DNA from 3 places in the Pseudomonas sp. TE6283 genome. Region 1 is predicted to be linked to each of the others. Evidence: riboswitches for the same ligand, from Rfam matches in the RefSeq annotation. Region 1 holds a riboswitch; each other region holds the start of a gene.
What was found. Region 1 has a riboswitch for cobalamin ahead of cobO (cob(I)yrinic acid a,c-diamide adenosyltransferase). Riboswitches for the same ligand answer to the same signal wherever they lie in the genome.

Region 2: linked by a shared signal. The riboswitch ahead of ACVWZ5_RS02350 (TonB-dependent receptor) and the one ahead of cobO (cob(I)yrinic acid a,c-diamide adenosyltransferase) in region 1 are both predicted to bind cobalamin.
Region 3: linked by a shared signal. The riboswitch ahead of cobW (cobalamin biosynthesis protein CobW) and the one ahead of cobO (cob(I)yrinic acid a,c-diamide adenosyltransferase) in region 1 are both predicted to bind cobalamin.

Annotation. Positions count from the first base shown of each region.
Region 1 is NZ_JBSSDH010000005.1:47,129-52,979, forward strand. Features, by position in the region: gene ACVWZ5_RS09030 (hypothetical protein) at 1-502, opposite strand, end outside; cobalamin riboswitch at 654-872, shown strand; gene cobO (cob(I)yrinic acid a,c-diamide adenosyltransferase) at 986-1,597, shown strand; gene ACVWZ5_RS09040 (cobyrinate a,c-diamide synthase) at 1,594-2,889, shown strand; gene bluB (5,6-dimethylbenzimidazole synthase) at 2,886-3,536, shown strand; gene cbiB (adenosylcobinamide-phosphate synthase CbiB) at 3,533-4,441, shown strand; gene cobD (threonine-phosphate decarboxylase CobD) at 4,434-5,426, shown strand; gene ACVWZ5_RS09060 (cobyric acid synthase) at 5,423-5,851, shown strand, end outside.
Region 2 is NZ_JBSSDH010000001.1:467,179-473,029, reverse strand. Features, by position in the region: gene ACVWZ5_RS02350 (TonB-dependent receptor) at 1-1,859, opposite strand, end outside; cobalamin riboswitch at 1,967-2,171, opposite strand; gene ACVWZ5_RS02345 (outer membrane beta-barrel protein) at 2,332-3,078, shown strand; gene ACVWZ5_RS02340 (GNAT family N-acetyltransferase) at 3,138-3,707, opposite strand; gene ACVWZ5_RS02335 (carboxymuconolactone decarboxylase family protein) at 3,787-4,131, opposite strand; gene lpxO (lipid A hydroxylase LpxO) at 4,292-5,191, opposite strand; gene thpR (RNA 2',3'-cyclic phosphodiesterase) at 5,407-5,851, shown strand, end outside.
Region 3 is NZ_JBSSDH010000007.1:164,701-170,551, reverse strand. Features, by position in the region: gene ACVWZ5_RS12350 (CbtA family protein) at 1-265, opposite strand, end outside; gene ACVWZ5_RS12345 (CbtB domain-containing protein) at 276-461, opposite strand; cobalamin riboswitch at 564-783, opposite strand; cobalamin riboswitch at 845-1,044, shown strand; gene cobW (cobalamin biosynthesis protein CobW) at 1,145-2,212, shown strand; gene cobN (cobaltochelatase subunit CobN) at 2,216-5,851, shown strand, end outside.

The sequences.
Region 1 (5,851 bases):
GGAAGTACCAGGCAAGCGCACAGGCCGTGTGCTTCTGCAGGTCGTCCACCAGGTCCTGCAGTTCCTCGGGGCTGGCGTGCTGGCCGGCCTTCCACGGTGTGACGAACAGCGCCCCGGCCTTGAGCTGGCTGCCATAGGCGATCGGCTTGGCCAGGGCGGCGGTTTCCTGCAGGGCCGCTGTCAGGTCGAGGCGAGCGATGCGCGGCCAGCGCTGGCCGGCGTGAAGGTACAGCGACTCCTCGGCGCTGCTGATCGACAGGTCGCAGCGCCCGTCGCGCTCGCCCTCGTCGCGCTGTTTCTTGCTCATGTGCCGTTCCAGCGCCACCAATTCACCCTGCCAGGCGGCAGCGGCGAGCAGGCCGACGTTGCTGGCTGTGCCGTGCCAGTAGGGCGCTTCGTTGTCGCCCTGCAACTGGTTGAAGCGGTCGATGCAGTCGACCCAGCGTTCGAGGGCCGGGCGCAGGAACTCCAGGCGCGGGTTGTTGATCATCAGGCCTTGCATGCTGCGCTCTCCTTGTCATTGTGATCGAGGTCAGCCGAAATAGTGGCTATGTGATATCACTGCTTTGAGTGTGGCACAAGCTGGCGAATCGGCCATTGATCCAGGCCAGATCGGCCCACGCTCGATTGACGCTCCCGGTGCAACCCTCTAACCTTCGCGGCGTGCTTCAGGTGCCCTGCGAACCGCGGTTCGGCAGGGTGAAACTGGGAAGCCGGTGGGCGCCAGCAGGCGCGAGTCCGGCGCTGCCCCCGCAACGGTAGATGAGTCGACGGCTACGCAAGGCCACTGGATGTCCATGTCCGGGAAGGCGCGTGGCCAGGGCCTGCGCCCGCTCATGAGCCCGGAGACCGGCCTGTCACTGCCAAACGGCATCACGGAGGGTGATGCGCGGTGCGATGTGGCTGTTGCCATGCCTCCTGCGCGCTCCTCGTCTGCCTGCCTTTTACCTGTCGCCGCCGCCGCGACAGCCTGCGGAGACCCCTGATGAGCGAATCCACCGAACGCGACGAACGTCACCTGGCGCGCATGCAGCGCAAGAAGGCGATCATCGACGAGCGCATCGCCAACTCCCCCAACGAATGCGGCCTGCTGCTGGTGCTGACCGGCAACGGCAAGGGCAAGAGCAGCTCGGCCTTCGGCATGCTTGCCCGCGCCCTGGGCCATGGCATGCAGTGCGGCGTGGTGCAGTTCATCAAAGGCCGCAACAGCACCGGCGAGGAGCTGTTTTTCCGCCGATTCCCCGAGCAGGTGCGCTACCACGTGATGGGCGAGGGCTTCACCTGGGAAACCCAGGACCGCCAGCGCGACATCGCCGCCGCCGAAGCCGCCTGGGCGGTGTCGCGGCAGTTGCTGCAGGACCCGTCGGTCCAGTTCGTCGTGCTCGATGAGCTGGACATCGCCCTCAAGCACGGCTACCTGGACCTCGACCAGGTGCTTTCGGATATCCAGGCGCGTCCGCCGATGCAGCATGTGATCGTCACTGGGCGAGCGGCAAAACCGGAAATGATCGAACTGGCCGATACCGTCACCGAGATGGGCATGCTCAAGCACGCCTTCCAGGCCGGTATCCGCGCGCAGAAGGGCGTCGAACTGTGAGTGAGTCGCGCCAGTGTCCCGCCGTGCTGATCGCAGCCCCGGCCTCGGGCCAGGGCAAGACCACGGTCACCGCCGCCCTGGCCCGTCTGCACCGCAACCTCGGGCGCACGGTGCGGGTGTTCAAGTGCGGGCCTGACTTTCTCGATCCAATGATCCTCGAGCGCGCCAGCGGTGCGCCGGTCTACCAGCTCGACCTGTGGATGATCGGCGCCGAGGAAAGTCGCCGCCTGTTGTGGGACGCGGCGGGCGAGGCCGACCTGATCCTGATCGAGGGCGTGATGGGCCTGTTCGATGGTACCCCGTCGAGCGCCGACCTGGCGCGCCACTTCGGCGTGCCGGTATTGGCGGTGATCGACGGCACGGCCATGGCCCAGACCTTTGGTGCCTTGGCTCTAGGCCTGGCGCGCTACCAGCCCGACCTGCCGTTCGCCGGGGTGCTGGCCAACCGGGTCGGCAGCCTGCGTCATGCGCAACTGCTCGAAGGCAGTCTGACCGAAGGCCTGCGTTGGTACGGCGGGTTGTCCCGCGAGCGCGGCATCGAACTGCCCAGCCGTCACCTTGGTCTGGTCCAGGCCAGCGAGTTGAATGACCTGGATGCACGCCTGGATGCCGCCGCCGAAGCCCTGGGCGCCAGTTGCGATGCCGCGCTGCCGCCACCGGTCCGTTTTGCCGAGCCTGAGCCTGTGAATGTGACTGCGTCGCTGAGCGGGGTGCGCATCGGTGTGGCCCGCGATGAGGCCTTCGCCTTCACCTATGGCGCCAATCTTGACCTGCTGCGTGGCCTCGGTGCGCACCTGGAATTCTTCTCGCCGGTGCATGACCACGAGCTACCCGTGGTGGACAGTCTCTACCTGCCCGGCGGCTACCCCGAGCTGCATCACCAGGCGCTGGCCGCCAACGCGCCGATGCTGGAAGCGATCCGCGTCCATCATGCCGCCGGCAAGCCATTGTTGGCCGAGTGCGGCGGCATGCTCTACCTGCTCGACGCACTGACCGACGTGGCGGGCGAGCGCGCCACGCTGCTGGGCCTGCTGCCCGGCGAGGCGACCATGCAGAAGCGTCTGGCGGCCCTGGCCCTGCAGGCGGTCGAACTGCCCGAAGGCACCCTGCGTGGCCACACCTACCACCACTCGCTGACCAGCACGGAGCTTGCACCGATCGCCCGCGGCCTGAGCCCCAACGGTGGTCGGGGCAACGAGGCGGTCTATCGGCTGGGGCGCCTGACCGCCTCCTACGTGCACTTCTATTTTCCCTCCAACCCCGACGCGGCGGCGGCGCTGCTGCGACCATGAGCCGACACGCCTACAGCGAAGCCGAGCGCCAGGCCATCTACCGGGCCATTGGCGAACGCCGCGACATGCGCCATTTCGCCGGGGGCGAGGTGGCCCCCGAGTTGCTCGGGCGCCTGCTCGCCGCCGCCCACCAGGCGCCCAGCGTGGGCCTGATGCAACCGTGGCGGTTCATCCGTATCAGCCAGCGTGTCTTGCGCGAGCGGATCCAGGCGCTGGTGGAGCAGGAGCGGGTGCGCACCGCCGAGGCCCTGGGCGAGCGCTCCGATGAATTCATGAAGCTCAAGGTCGAAGGCATCAACGACTGCGCCGAAGTGCTGGTGGCCGCGTTGATGGACAAGCGCGAGGCACATGTCTTCGGCCGCCGCACCCTACCCGAGATGGACCTGGCCTCGCTGGCCTGCGCCATCCAGAACCTGTGGCTGGCGGCACGGGCCGAAGGGCTGGGCATGGGCTGGGTGTCGCTGTTCGACCCCCAGGCCCTGGCCGAGCTGCTGGGCATGCCCGCGGGCGCAAAACCCATGGCGGTGCTGTGCCTGGGGCCGGTGACCGAGTTCTATCCGGCGCCGATGCTGGTGCTGGAAGACTGGGCCGAGCAACGGCCGCTGAGCGAGATGCTGTACGAGAACCATTGGGGAGAGCGTCCATGAGCGTGGCGTTGCTGACCGTGGCGGGCGTGGCCCTGGATGCGCTGCTGGGCGAGCCGCGCCGGCGTCATCCGCTGGTGGGCTTCGGCAACTTCGCCTCGCGCCTGGAGCAACGTTTCAACGCCGGTGGGCGCGGCTGGCGCAGCCATGGTGTCACCGCGTGGTTCCTGGCGGTGGTGCCGCTGACCCTGCTGGCGCTGATCCTGTCCTGGCTGCCGTACATCGGCTGGCTGGTGGATGTGCTGGCGCTGTACTGCGCCCTGGGCCTGCGCAGCCTGGGCGAGCATGTGCTGCCGGTGGCCCAGGCATTGCGCCAGGGGGACCTGGCCGAGGCGCGGCGGCGTGTCGGTTACCTGGTCAGCCGCGAAACCCGCGAGCTGGACGAGCCCGCCGTAGCCCGGGCGGCCACCGAGTCGGTGCTGGAAAACGGCAGCGACGCGGTGTTCGCCGCGCTTTTCTGGTTCGTCGTGGCCGGTGCGCCGGGGGTGGTGCTGTACCGCCTGAGCAATACCCTGGATGCCATGTGGGGCTATCGTAACGAGCGCTTCGAACGCTTCGGCTGGTGCGCGGCGCGCATCGACGATGGGCTGAACTATATTCCCGCCAGGCTGGTGGCGCTGACCTATGCGCTGCTGGGCAAGACCCGCCTGGCCCTGGCCTGCTGGCGCAACCAGGCGCCGCTGTGGGACAGCCCCAACGCCGGCCCGGTGATGGCCGCGGGTGCCGGCGCGCTGGGCGTGGAGCTGGGCGGCCCGGCGGTGTATCACGGCGAGCTGCATGAACGACCGCGCCTGGGTGAAGGGCCGATGGCCGACGCCCAGGCCATCGAGCGCGGCTGGAGCCTGGTGCAGCGCGGCGTGTGGTTGTGGGTGCTGTTGATCTGCGTGGGAGCCTATCTGAATGCTTGAACACGGTGGCCGCCTGCTGCGGGCGGTGAAACAGTACGCCATTCCACGGGAGCAGTGGCTCGACCTGTCCAGCGGCATCGCGCCATGGTCCTACCCGATACCGCCGATTCCGCTGCAGGCCTGGGCCCGCCTGCCGGAGACCGAAGACGGCCTGGAGACGGCGGCGCGGCAGTACTATGGCGCGCAGCCGTTGCTGGCGGTGGCCGGTTCCCAGGCGGCGATCCAGGCCTTGCCGCACCTGCGCCCGAGCGGGCGGGTCGGGGTCCTGTCGCCGTGCTATGCCGAGCATCCGCATGCCTGGGCACGGGCAGGGCACACGCTGGTCGAACTGGACGAGACCGAGGTCGAGGGCTTGCTCGACAGTCTCGACGTCCTGGTACTGGTCAACCCCAACAACCCCACCGGCCGCCGGGTGACCCGCGAACGCCTGCTGGCCTGGCATGCGCGTCTGGCCGAGCGCGGTGGCTGGCTGCTGGTGGACGAAGCCTTCATGGACAATACGCCCGAACACAGCGTGGTCGATCAGGCCGGGCAACCTGGCCTGATCGTGTTGCGCTCGTTCGGCAAGTTCTTCGGCCTGGCCGGTGTGCGGTTGGGCTTCGTCGTCGCCCAGACGGATGTGCTGCGACGTCTGGCCGAGGCACTCGGGCCCTGGGCCGTCAGCGGCCCGACCCGAGTGCTGGGGCAGGCCTGTTTCGCCGACGACGCGGCGCACCAGGCGCAGATTGCCCGTTGCGCCCAGGCCAGCCAGCGCCTGGTCTCGTTGCTCGACGGCGCGGGCCTGCCACCCAGTGGCGGCTGCGACCTGTTCCAGTACGTGCGTGATGAGCGCGCCGCGTACCTGCATGACTTTCTCGCCCGCCGCGGCATCCTGGTGCGCCTGTTCGAGCAGCCGCCCGCACTGCGTTTCGGCCTGCCCGCCACGGCCGCCGACGAACAACGCCTGGCCCAGGCCCTGGCGGACTACCAGAAGGAATCGGCATGACCACCCTCATGGTGCAAGGCACCACCTCCGATGCCGGCAAGAGCACGCTGGTCACCGCCCTGTGCCGCTGGCTGCTGCGCCAGGGCATCGCCGTGGTGCCGTTCAAGCCGCAGAACATGGCGCTCAACAGCGCCGTGACCGCCGACGGCGGCGAGATCGGCCGCGCCCAGGCGGTGCAGGCCCAGGCCTGCCGGCTGGCGCCGCACACCGACATGAACCCGGTGCTGCTCAAGCCCAACAGCGACACCGGCGCCCAGGTGATCGTCCATGGCCGCGCGGTGACCAGCATGAACGCCGTCGCCTACCACGACTACAAGGCCATCGCCATGCAGGCGGTGCTGGCGTCCCACGAGCGCCTGAGCGCAGCCTACCCGGTGGTGATGGTCGAAGGCGCCGGCTCCCCGGCGGAGATCAACCTGCGTGCC
Region 2 (5,851 bases), on a different contig from region 1:
AGCCACAGGTTGGCGGTGCGTCGCGGCACGTCCTGCGGACGGTTGCCGGCGCGGTCGTGGACCGTGCCGTTGTCGCCTTCCTCGAGAAAATCATCGTACTTGGCCCGCACCAAAGCGGCATTGGCCGAGAGCTGCCACTGGTTGCCCAGCGCCAGTTCCAGGCTGGCCTCCAGGCCGTCGGAGGTCTGCTGGCCGGCCTGCTGGCTGTCGTGGGTGAGCGGGTTGTACACCGGCAGCTTCTTCTTGACGATGTGATAGGCCGCCAGCGTCCACTCGCCACGGGTATCCCAGAAACGTTGCTTGAGGCCTACCTCGGCCTGCTTCGCTTCGGTCAGTTCCAGGCGCTTGTCCGGGCGCTGGGTGAGCAGGTCGCCGACGCCGTCCTCGCTGGTCGAAAACTGCCCATATAGCGACAGGTCGTCGGTAACAGCGAACACCAGGCCGGCGCGCCAGTTGCCGCCCTGCAGGCTGCGATCGCTGCGGCTGTTGTTGGCCAGGTCGTCGCGGTCGATGTGATTCTGGTCGCGGCGAATGCCGGTGACCAGTGCGAGGCGGTCGGTCAGCTGGGTGCGGTTTTCGGCGAACAGGGCGAAGGTGTCGACCTTGGACAGCGTTTGTGCGCGGGTTGGGCTGAGGCTATGGAAGCCGCCCGGAGCCGGATGCCATGGGTCGAGCGGGTCGCTGCTGCCATCGCTGTAGGGCGAGTTGCTGTCGACGTTGAAACGGATCCGGTTGTACTCGGCGCCGACCACGGTCTTGCTGTCCAGGCCGAACAGGCCATGGTCGAAGGTGAAGCTCTGGCGATCGCCGAGTTGCTCCTGGTTATGGCGAATCTCGAGGAAGCTGCCGCGCTGGATCACGCCGTTGGCGGCGTCCCAGGTGTAGGACTCGGCATTGCGCCACTGGCGGCGGCTCTTGATGTAGTACAGCTGGTTGCTGGCACTGACGCGGTCGCTGAGGGTCCAGTCGGTGGTCAGGCGCGTCCACTCGTCGTGGTAGCGCTGCTCGTCGTTGCTGACGTTGTAGTTCTTGCGGCGCACGCTGCTGCGCAGGTGCCCGTCGATCAGCGGGGTGCCGTAGTAGTTGGCCGGTTGCGCATCGCCACGTTCGTGGGCGAGGGTAAAACTCAGGTCGTCGCTGGCATCGAAGCGCAGGGCGGCGCTCAGGGCCAGGCTGCGCGAGTCGGTGCGGTCGACCCAGCCGTTGCCAGCCTGCTGGTTGAGGGTCACGCGGTAGCTCAGGCGCTCGCTCAGGCTGCCGCCGCTGTCCAGGCCCAGCTGCTGGCGGTCCCAGGAGCCGTAGCCCAGACGCAGGTGGTTGCGGATCTCGCCAGCGAACGGCTGCTTCGGTACCACGTTGACCACCGCGCCGGTGGCGCCTTCGCCGTACAGCACCGAGGCGGGGCCGCGGATCACGTCGATGCGCTCGACCATCCACGGATCGACCGGGAAGGTCAGGGTGCCGGCACCGGCGTACAGGCGTGAGCCGTCGAACAGGGTCATCACCGAACTCTGCCCGGTGAAGCCGCGGGCCGACAGGCCGGTGCCGCCGTCGCCCGGCGTGCCGATGAAGGTAAGGCCCGGCGAGCGGGTCACGGCGTCCTGCACGGTGAGGTTGTTGCGCTGCTGGATCTGCGCCTCGGTCAGGCTGCTGGTGCTGGCCGGGGTGTCCAGGGCGCTGAGGTTCAGGCGTGAACCGGTCGGGGTCGGGGTGGCCAGGTCGATGGCCTGTGGCTCGCGGGTGTCGGTGATTGCCGTGGAGGGCAGGGTGAAGGGCGTTACTTCATGATCGTCGGCCAGCGCCGGCAGGGACACGGCCAGGCAGGCCGCCAGGGTGTGAAGCTTGTTGAATCGGGACATGTCGTTCCACTGCTGCAGGAAGGAATGGATCCCGGTGGAAAACACGCAACGGTCAAGCGCACGCAGGCGCGCACGCGGATACCGGCCTGCGCCCGCCCACCGCGGGTTGCCAAGTAGCGCCTCAGGCCGGTCTCCGGGCTTGCGAGGGGCATGAAGCCTTCACCTTCCCATGCGTGCGCACAGTGGTCTGTCGAAGGATTCACTCGCTTACCGTTGCGGGGGCAGCGCCGGACTTGTCGTGACAACGACGCACCGGCTTCCCGTTTCACCCTGCGCACGGCGGCGCAGGACACCTGAAACTGGCGCGCATCTGACCATTGAACGGGCAGTGAGTCAATCGTTCGAGTGGGTGGGGAAACTGTGACGGACAGGGCGGTTTAGAGCGGTTTGCCAAATTTTTTCGAACTTTTGCCAAGCCCTTTGTCTCGAACCGGTCGTTCGCCATTCATTCACGTCATGGAGACTTTTGCGAATGTCTACCCGTAACCTGCTGCGCCACGCCTGCCTGCTTGCCCTGCTCGGTGCCCCTCTGGCTGCCACGGCGGCACCGAGTACCGACCCGCTGTTCACCCTCGGCTTGCTGGGGTCCTACGACAAGTTCAAGTTCGAGGGAGGAAGCGAATCGGACAAGGAACACATGGGCCAGGGCGGTGTGTTCGCCACGTTCGGCAACAAGATGACCGCCGAATCCGGGTTCATCTACCAGATCGGTGCCGAGGCCAAGTATGGCAAGAAGAACGACAACAAGCTCAAGGAAGCCCAGGCCGATCTCGACCTGGGCTGGCGCGCCGCACTGGATGCGCGCAACTTCGTCGACCTGACGGTGGGCGGCGGTTACAGCTGGACCCGCTTCGAGCCCGAGATCAACGATCTTGATACACGGCTGACCTACAAGTCGCCGTTCGCCAAGGCAGCGCTGGGCTACAACCACCAGTTCGACGCGTCGACCCTGCGCGTGGAGGTGGGCGCGCGCCACACCATTGATGGCCGCGCACGGCTCAAAGTCGATGATTTCGGCAGCGACAGCGTCGACATGAAGGACCGCACCAATCCGTATGCGGAGATCACGCTGCTGATGAACCAGCAGGGCGGCATGCCGGTGCAGGTGGGGGCGTACTACACCCGTACCGAATACAAGCTGGACGAGGATACGCCGGTGGCCGACAACACCAAGCTCAAGCGCGACGAGTTTGGCGTGAAGGTGGGGTTGGCGTTCTGATCGGTTGAACCTGCGCTGATTCCGTCGCGGGGCAGGCCCGCGATGGATTCAGCTGCCTCTTATCGCCCGCGCCGGCGCGACACCCGCGCCTCGATGTTCTTGCGCCCGATCAGCAGCGCCGGTTTTTCCACGACCGGCTCATCGGCCAGCCACTTGTACATCACCAGGCAGTCCACCAGGCCCAGCTCGGCATGACGGTACGCCTTGGGCAGGCGCCCGACGGTCTCGAAGCCGAGCTTGTGCCAAAGCGCCACGGCCACCTCGTTGCTCGCCACCACCGAGTTGAACTGCAAGGCCAGGAAACCCTCCTGGCGCGCCAGCTTCTGCGAGTGCTCGCACATCAGCCTGGCCACGCCCCGGCCACGGGCCTGTTCGCAGACCATGTAGCCGCAGTTGCCGACATGTCCCCCGGGGCCGGCGGAATTGGCCTTGAGGAAATAGGAGCCAAGCAGCACGCCGTCTTCTTCGGCCACCAGTGTGCGCAGCGGGGTTTCCAGCCACAGCCGGCGCGCCTGGGCGAAATCCAGGGCAGGGTCGAAGGCGTAGGTCTGGCGGGCCTGGACGATGGCCTGGAAGGTCGGCCAGAAGCGCTCGAAGTCTTCCGGGGTCATGGGGCGGATCTGGATCATGGTGGTTCCTGCACGGGCTGAGGCGCCAAGTCTGGGTGTCGCGGCGCCCGCGCGCAAGGGCGCCGGCGCCGCACCCTGCTCAGGCGTCGGCCTTGCCCACGGCGTCCAGCGCCCTGGCCGAGTAGACCAGCGCGGCGCCGGCATTCATCGCCACCGCCACGCCGAGGGCTTCGGCAATCTCTTCGCGGGTGGCGCCGTGCTTGACCGCCTGCTGCGAATGCACGGCGATGCAGCCGTCGCAGCGCGTGGTGACCGCCACGGCCAGGGAGATCAGCTCGCGGGTCTTGGCGTCCAGGTGGTTGGTCTTGGCCCCGGCGCCGCTGGCGGTCATGTAGCCGGCCACGGTATCGGGAGAGAGTTGCTTGAGATCGCCGATGCCGGCCATCAACTGCTTACGGTAGGCGTCCCAGTCCATCATGCTCATCGTCTTCACCTTGTCAGGTTGGCAACAGGAGCTATCAGGCTAGTCGATGTTTGGCGGGGGGATGAGGCGTAGGTGATCTTGGTAGAAGCGGCCTTGCGGTTGTTTCGCGACCCAAGGCCGCTCCCACAGGGGCGTGGGGCGGCCGATAGACAGTGGCAGGTCAGATATAGATGAACACCAGCACCAGCGCCGCGACCACCGCCCACTTCTCCAGGTAGTAGCGGGTGCGGTTGCGTTTCTTCATCGCCTTGCCGCGCTCGCGGATCTTGTAGATGCGGGTGAACAGGCGATTGATGCCGCCGGTCTTGTCGCTGGCATCGTTGGGCGCGGCGGCGGCGGCCATGACGTTACGGCTGAACCAGCGGTTGAACGCCGCGGCCCAGCGGTACTTGAGCGGGCGCTCGACGTCGCAGAACAGGATGATGCGGTTGTGCTCGGTGGTGTTGGCCGCGTAGTGGATGTAGGTCTCGTCGAACACCACGCCCTCGCCGTCACGCCAGGAGTACTTCTCGCCGTCCACGTCGATGTAGCAGCCATCGTCGTTGGGCGTGTCCAGGCCCAGGTGGTAGCGGTAGGAGCCGGCGTACGGGTCGCGGTGGCGCACCAGCTTGGCGCCCGGCGGCAGGGTGGCGAACATCGCCGCCTTGACCGTGCCGATGCCGGCGAGCAGCTCGGTGGTGCGCGGGCACAGGGTCATCGCCGAGGGGTGGCTCTCGCCGTACCACTTCAGGTAGAAGCGCTTCCAGCCGGTCTTGAAGAACGAGTTGAAACCGACGTCGTCATAATTGTCGGACTTCTTGATCTCGCCGGCCTGCAGCAGCTGCTGGCCTTCCTTGCGGATTTCCTGCCAGTGGTCCTGCAGCACCTGCAACTCGGGGAAGGCGCTGACCGGCAGGTACGGCTTGGCCGGATGCTTGGAGAACAGGTACAGGAAGGCGTTGACCGGAGCCAGGAAGCTGGAGTGGTCGCCCAGCTGGCGTGTCAGCTTGTGGCGAACCCGACCGCGCAGGTGAACATAGGCGATCGAGAGGACGAAGATCAGTACGAGTGCAATTTTCATGGACGATTACTTGTCGAAAAATGGCCATGCGCCATGGCGTAAGCCCGCCAGCATAAACAATCGTGGCGTGGGTTTGTACTTATTGTTACGTCTTGTCTGGCCGACTTAGGTGCAATGGCTGACAGGTTGCGCAAACGATTCAACAGCTTATGTAGCTGTTTTGCGTGGGCAGAACGCTACACTCGATGACGCGAACCGTTACCAGGGAGACTCCAATGGTCCAGGATCCGCGCCCCAGCGGCGCGCCGTTCAAACGGTTGTTCTTCGCCTTGCCGGTCAGCGACGAACAATGCCGTGCCCTGGCGCAGTGGCGTCGAGGGCTGAACCTGCGCAGCGGCAAACCGGTGCCAGCGGAGAATTTCCACGTCACCTTGCTGTTTCTCGGTGACGTGGATGCCGAGCAGGTGCCGGCAATCTGCGCGGCGGTCGATCAGCTCAGGCGGCCGGTCGCACCGCCACGCTTGCTGCTCGACCGCCTGCAGGTCTGGTCGCGGGCCAGTGCACTGGTGCTGGAGGCGCAACAGGCGCCTGCGGCGCTGCTGCAACTGGTGTATGGCCTGCAGCAGGCACTGTTGCCCCTGGGTGTGGAGGTGGCAAACCGTGAGTACCGCCCGCACCTGACCCTGGCCAGGGACTTTCGCGGCCAGCCGCCGGAGGCCG
Region 3 (5,851 bases), on a different contig from region 1:
AACCGACGGCGACCACCAGGTTGCCACCGGTGGTGGACAGCACGCGCTGCCAGCCGTCTTCCGGCGACCAGGCTTCGGCGCTGTGCTCATGCTCGTGGGGCGCGGCGGCGTCGCCGTGCTCATGGTGTTCGGCGACCGGGGCGGCGGACTCGTAGGTTTCCGCCTGGAGAATCAGTGGGGCGACCCAGAAGCTCTGCAGCAGGGTCAGCAACAGGGCCGCGAGCAGGCCGCTGAAACCCGCGGTACGGGCGAGACGCGTAATCATGCGGGTTTACTCAGTGGCAGGGGAAGGCGGCGCTGTGGCGGGTATCGTGGGCGGCGTTGTGCACTGCCTCGATGTGCGAGAAACCGGCGAAGTACACCAGGCACAGGCCCAGCAGGCTGGCGCCGACCGCGATGATCAGTCGCTGGCTGAGGCTGACGGGGGTGGCGATACTGTGTTTGGCGCTGGTGATGGGCATGACGCGTTCCTCTGCTGCTTTTGTTGTGGCAACGGGCATGCGCGACGACCCCGGGCACGATTGGCCCAGGTGATACGACGACGCCCGCCCACCGCGGGGTGTACTGTGAGCACGTGTCAGGCCGGTCTCCGGGCTGGCGAGGTGGAGCAGGACTCCGTGGCGCGTCACCTTCCCATGCCTTGCTGTTGGCACAGTGGTCCGGACGCTTCTCTCGCTTACCGTTGCGGGGGCAGCACCGGCCTTGTCGGCTCCTGGAGTGGACACGCGACGCACCGGTTTCCCGTTTCACCCCCGTCGGGGGCACCTGAACGCAATGCGCTAGCAAATCACGGGGCCGGGCCCGCGTCAATCGCCGTGGCGGTTGACCGCCAGGCAGGCACTGCGTAGCCTTGCCGCTGCGAGGTTCTCGGGCGTTGGCCCGAGCTAAGACGGGAACGCGGTACAAGCCGCGGCTGCCCCCGCAACTGTAAGCACTGAAGGGTTCGGCACAGCCACTGCGCAGGCGCGCGGGAAGGCGCCGGCCCACCGGCCGGCGAGCCGCAGCGGTGCGAGCCAGGAGACCTGCCTCGTGACGTTTTCGACTTTCAACCGGGCGGGGTGATCCGGTGGCGAACGCGCCAGGCCGGCAGGGCCGTGGCTGTCGTCCTGCATGCCCGCGCCATTGCTGCCAAGGGCATCGCGACATGAAAACACTGGCCAAGCTTCCCGTCACCATCGTTACCGGCTTCCTCGGCTCGGGCAAGACCACCTTGCTGCGCCATATGCTCGACAACGCCCAGGGCCGCCGCATCGCGGTGATCGTCAATGAGTTCGGCGAGCTGGGCATCGACGGCGAGATCCTCAAGCAGTGCAGCATCGGCTGCACCGAGGAAGAGGCCAACGGCCGCGTCTATGAGCTGGCCAACGGTTGCCTGTGCTGCACCGTGCAGGAAGAGTTCTTCCCGGTGATGCGCGAGCTGGTGGCCCGTCGCGGCGACCTCGACCACATCCTTATCGAGACCAGCGGCCTGGCCTTGCCCAAACCGCTGGTACAGGCCTTCCAATGGCCGGAAATCCGCAACGCCTGCACCGTCGACGCGGTGATCACCGTGGTCGACAGCCCGGCCGTGGCTGCCGGCACCTTTGCCGCCTACCCGGAGCAGGTCGATGCCCAGCGCAAGCTCGACCCCAATCTCGACCATGAGTCGCCGCTGCATGAATTGTTCGCCGACCAGCTGGCCAGCGCCGACCTGGTGGTGCTGAACAAGGCCGATCTGATCGACACCGAGGGCCTGGCCAAGGTCCGTGCCGAAGTGGCCGAGGAGCTGCCGCCGGCGGTCAAGGTGATCGAGGCCAGCAGTGGTCGCCTGCCGCTGGAAGTGCTGCTGGGCGTGGGCGCCGAGTCCGAGGCGCATATCGATGGTCGCCGTACCCATCACGACTCGCATCACGACGGCGATGACCATGACGACCATGACCACGACGCCTTCGACTCGATCTCCATCGATCTGCCCGAGGCCGACGAGAGCCTGCTGCTCGACGCCCTGACCCAGTTGGTCACCGAGTTCGGCATCCTGCGCGCCAAGGGTTTCGCCGCGATTCCAGGCAAGCCGATGCGCCTGCTGATCCAGGGTGTGGGCACCCGCTTCGACAAGCATTTCGACCGCGCCTGGCGCAGCGATGAACCACGCATCACTCGCCTGGTGCTGATTGGCCAGGCGCTGGACGCCGCACAGCTGGAAGCGCGCCTGCGCCAGGCCCTGGGCGCCTGATCCATGCACCTGCTGCGGACCCAACCCGGCGGCTTCGTGCCGGACGACAGCATCGCCGACCTCGGCCAGACCCCCGCCGACCTGGTGATCCTCTGCAGCGGTGATTCACACCTGGCGCTGCTCGCCGAAACCGCCGAGCAGCTGCCGGCGCACTTCCCCAGCGTGCGCCTGGCCAACCCGATGCAGGTGCAGAACCATGCCTCGGTCGACCTGTATGTCGACCAGGTGCTGCGCCATGCCAAGGTGATCCTGGTGTCGCTGCATGGCGGCGTCGGCTACTGGCGCTATGGTGTCGAGCAACTGGTCGAACTGGCGGGGCGTGGGGTCGAGCTGATCCTGGTGCCCGGCGACGACCGCCCCGATCCTGAGCTTACCGACCTGGGCACGGTCCGCGGCGAACAGGCCGAGCGCCTCTGGCACTTCCTGCGCCAGGGCGGCAAGACCAACGCCGTTAACCTGTTCAACTGCCTGGCCAGCCAATGGCTGGGTTGTGATTACCCGTGGGATGAGCCGCAGCCCTTGCCGCGCACGGCGGTCTATCACCCGGCCAAGGCCACGGCGCGCCTGGAGGACTGGTACGCCCAGTGGAATCCGGAACATCCGGTGGCGCCGTTGCTGTTCTACCGTTCGCACCTGCAGGCGGCCAACACGGCGTTCATCGATGTGTTCTGCCAGCGCCTGCAGGCCTGCGGGCTGAATCCATTGCCCATTGCCGTGGCCAGCCTGAAGGAACGCGCCTGCCTGGACCAGGTCGAGGCCTGGCTCGACGAGGTGCAGGCCGAGGTGGTGATCAACACCACAGGCTTCGCCCTGTCCAGTCCCGAGCAACCCAACCTGCGTCCGCTGCGCCGCGATGTGCCGGTGCTGCAGGCGATCTGCGCCCAGGACAACCAGCCTGGCTGGGAGCAGAGCGAGCAGGGCCTGGGAGCCCGCGACCTGGCGATGCACATCGCCTTGCCGGAACTGGACGGGCGTATCATCACCCGGCCGGTGAGTTTCAAGGACCTGGCCTGGCGCAGCGAGCGCAGCCAGTCCGATGTGGTCTGCTACCGGGCCCATCCCGAACGCATGGACTTCGTCGCCGAACTGGCACGGCGCTGGGTGACCCTGGCGCGCCTGGACAACCAGGAAAAGCGCGTGGCCCTGGTGCTGGCCAACTACCCGACCCGCGACGGGCGCATCGGCAATGGCGTCGGCCTGGACACGCCGGGCGCGGCGCTCAATATCCTCGAGGCCCTGCAGGCGCAGGGTTATCCGGTGGCCGGCCTGCCTGACAGCGGCACTGAGCTGATTCACCAGTTGCTCGGCGGGGTCACCAACGACCTCGACCATCTCGACCAGCGCCCCTGCGCCCAGAGCCTGGCCCTGGCCGACTACCAGCGCGCCTTTGCCGCCTTGCCCGAGGCCAACCAGCGCGCCGTGCTGGAGCGCTGGGGGCCGCCCGAGCAGGACCCGATGTTCCGCAGTGGGCGCATGATGGTCGCCGGCCTGCGCTACGGCCTGACCTTCGTCGGCATCCAGCCGGCGCGGGGCTACCAGGTGGACCACAGCGCCGTATACCACGACCCGGACCTGGTGCCGCCCCACGGCTACCTGGCGTTCCACTTCTGGCTGCGCAACGGCTATGCCGCCGACGCGGTGATCCATGTGGGCAAGCATGGCAACCTGGAGTGGCTGCCGGGCAAGGGCGTGGGCCTGTCCGCCGAGTGCTGGCCGGATGCCTTGCTCGGCCCGTTGCCCAACATCTACCCGTTCATCGTCAACGACCCGGGCGAGGGCGCCCAGGCCAAGCGCCGCACCCAGGCGGTCATCATCGACCACCTGATGCCGCCGTTGACCCGTGCCGAGACCTATGGCCCGCTGCGCCACCTGGAGCAACTGGCCGATGAATACTACGAGGCGCAGTTGCTCGACCCACGCCGTGCCCGCGAGCTGCAACGTGACATCCTCGAACTGGTCAAGACCCACCATATCGACCGCGAACTGCAGCTCGAAGGCCAGATGGAGGACGCGGCGGTCTGGCTGCCGCGGCTTGACACCTACCTGTGCGACCTGAAGGAATCGCAGATCCGCGACGGCCTGCACGTGTTCGGCCAGTCGCCGCAGGGGCGTTTGCGCAGCGATACGCTGCTGGCGTTGCTGCGGGTGGCGCGAGGCGATGGCAGGGGCGGTAACGCCAGCCTGATCCGTGAGCTGGCCAAGGCGTTGGCGCTGGGCTTCGATCCGCTGGATTGCGATCTGGGGCAGGCCTGGGAAGGGCCGCGCCCGGACCTGCTGGCGCAACTCGACGCCAGCCTCTGGCGAACCTGTGGCGATACTCGCGAGCGCCTGGAGTTGTTGGCGTTGTCATTGATCGAGCAGGCCCTGATGGGCGCCGTGGCGCTGCCGGACGAGGCGCAGTGGGAGGCGGTGCGCGCGGTGCTGCGCACGCTCGTCGAGCAGGTCGCGCCCGACCTCGATGCCTGCGGCGGCGCCGAGATCGATGGCCTGCTGGCGGCCCTGGCCGGGCGTTTCGTCCCGGCCGGGCCCAGCGGCGCGCCCAGCCGCGGCCGCCTGGACGTGCTGCCCACCGGGCGCAACTTCTATACCGTCGATGTGCGCAACCTGCCCACCGCCACGGCCTGGCGCCTGGGGTTCGCCTCGGCCAACCTGATCCTCGAGCGCCACCTGCAGGATCACGGCGATCACCTGCGCCAGCTGGGCCTGTCGGTGTGGGGCACGGCGACCATGCGCACCGGCGGCGACGATATCGCCCAGGCCATGGCGCTGATGGGCGTACGCCCGGTGTGGGCCACCGGCAGCCAACGGGTCGATGACTTCGAAATCCTGCCGCTGAGCCTGCTCGACCGGCCGCGGGTGGACGTGACGCTGCGGGTGTCGGGCTTTTTCCGCGATGCCTTCGGCAACCTGATCCGCCTGTTCGACGCCGCCGTGCAGGCGGTGGCGGCGCTGGACGAACCGGACGACCTGAATCCTCTGGCCGCGCGGGTGCGCGCCGAGCGCCAAGCGCTGCTCGGGGCCGGAGTCGAGGCCGAGCAGGCGGCGCGACAGGCCGGTTGGCGGGTGTTTGGTGCCAAGCCTGGCGCCTACGGGGCGGGTGTGCAGAGCGCTATCGATGGTCGCCTGTGGCACAGCCGCGACGATCTGGCCGAGGTCTACCTCAATCATGGTGGCTACGCCTACGGCGTCGCTGACGAAGGCACCCCGGCCCGCGCCGCGTTCGTCCAGCGCCTGGCCCAGGTCCAGGCGGTGCTGCAGAACCAGGACAACCACGAGCACGACCTGCTTGACTCCAATGATTATTACCAGTTCCAGGGTGGCATGCTGGCGGCTGCCGAAACCCTGGCCGGCACCTCGCGGGCCAGCTACCACGGCGACCACAGCCAGGCCGACCGGCCCCAGGTGCGTACCCTCAAGGAAGAACTCAACCGGGTGATCCGTGCCCGGGCGCTCAACCCCAAGTGGATCGACGGTGCCAAGCGTCATGGCTATAAAGGCGCGTTCGAGCTGGCGGCCACGGTCGACAACCTGTTCGCCTTCGACGCCACCACCCACCTGATCGACGATCATCATTACCAAGGGCTGGCCGATGCCTATGTGCTCGACCCGGCCACCCGCGATTTCATGCGCGAGCACAAC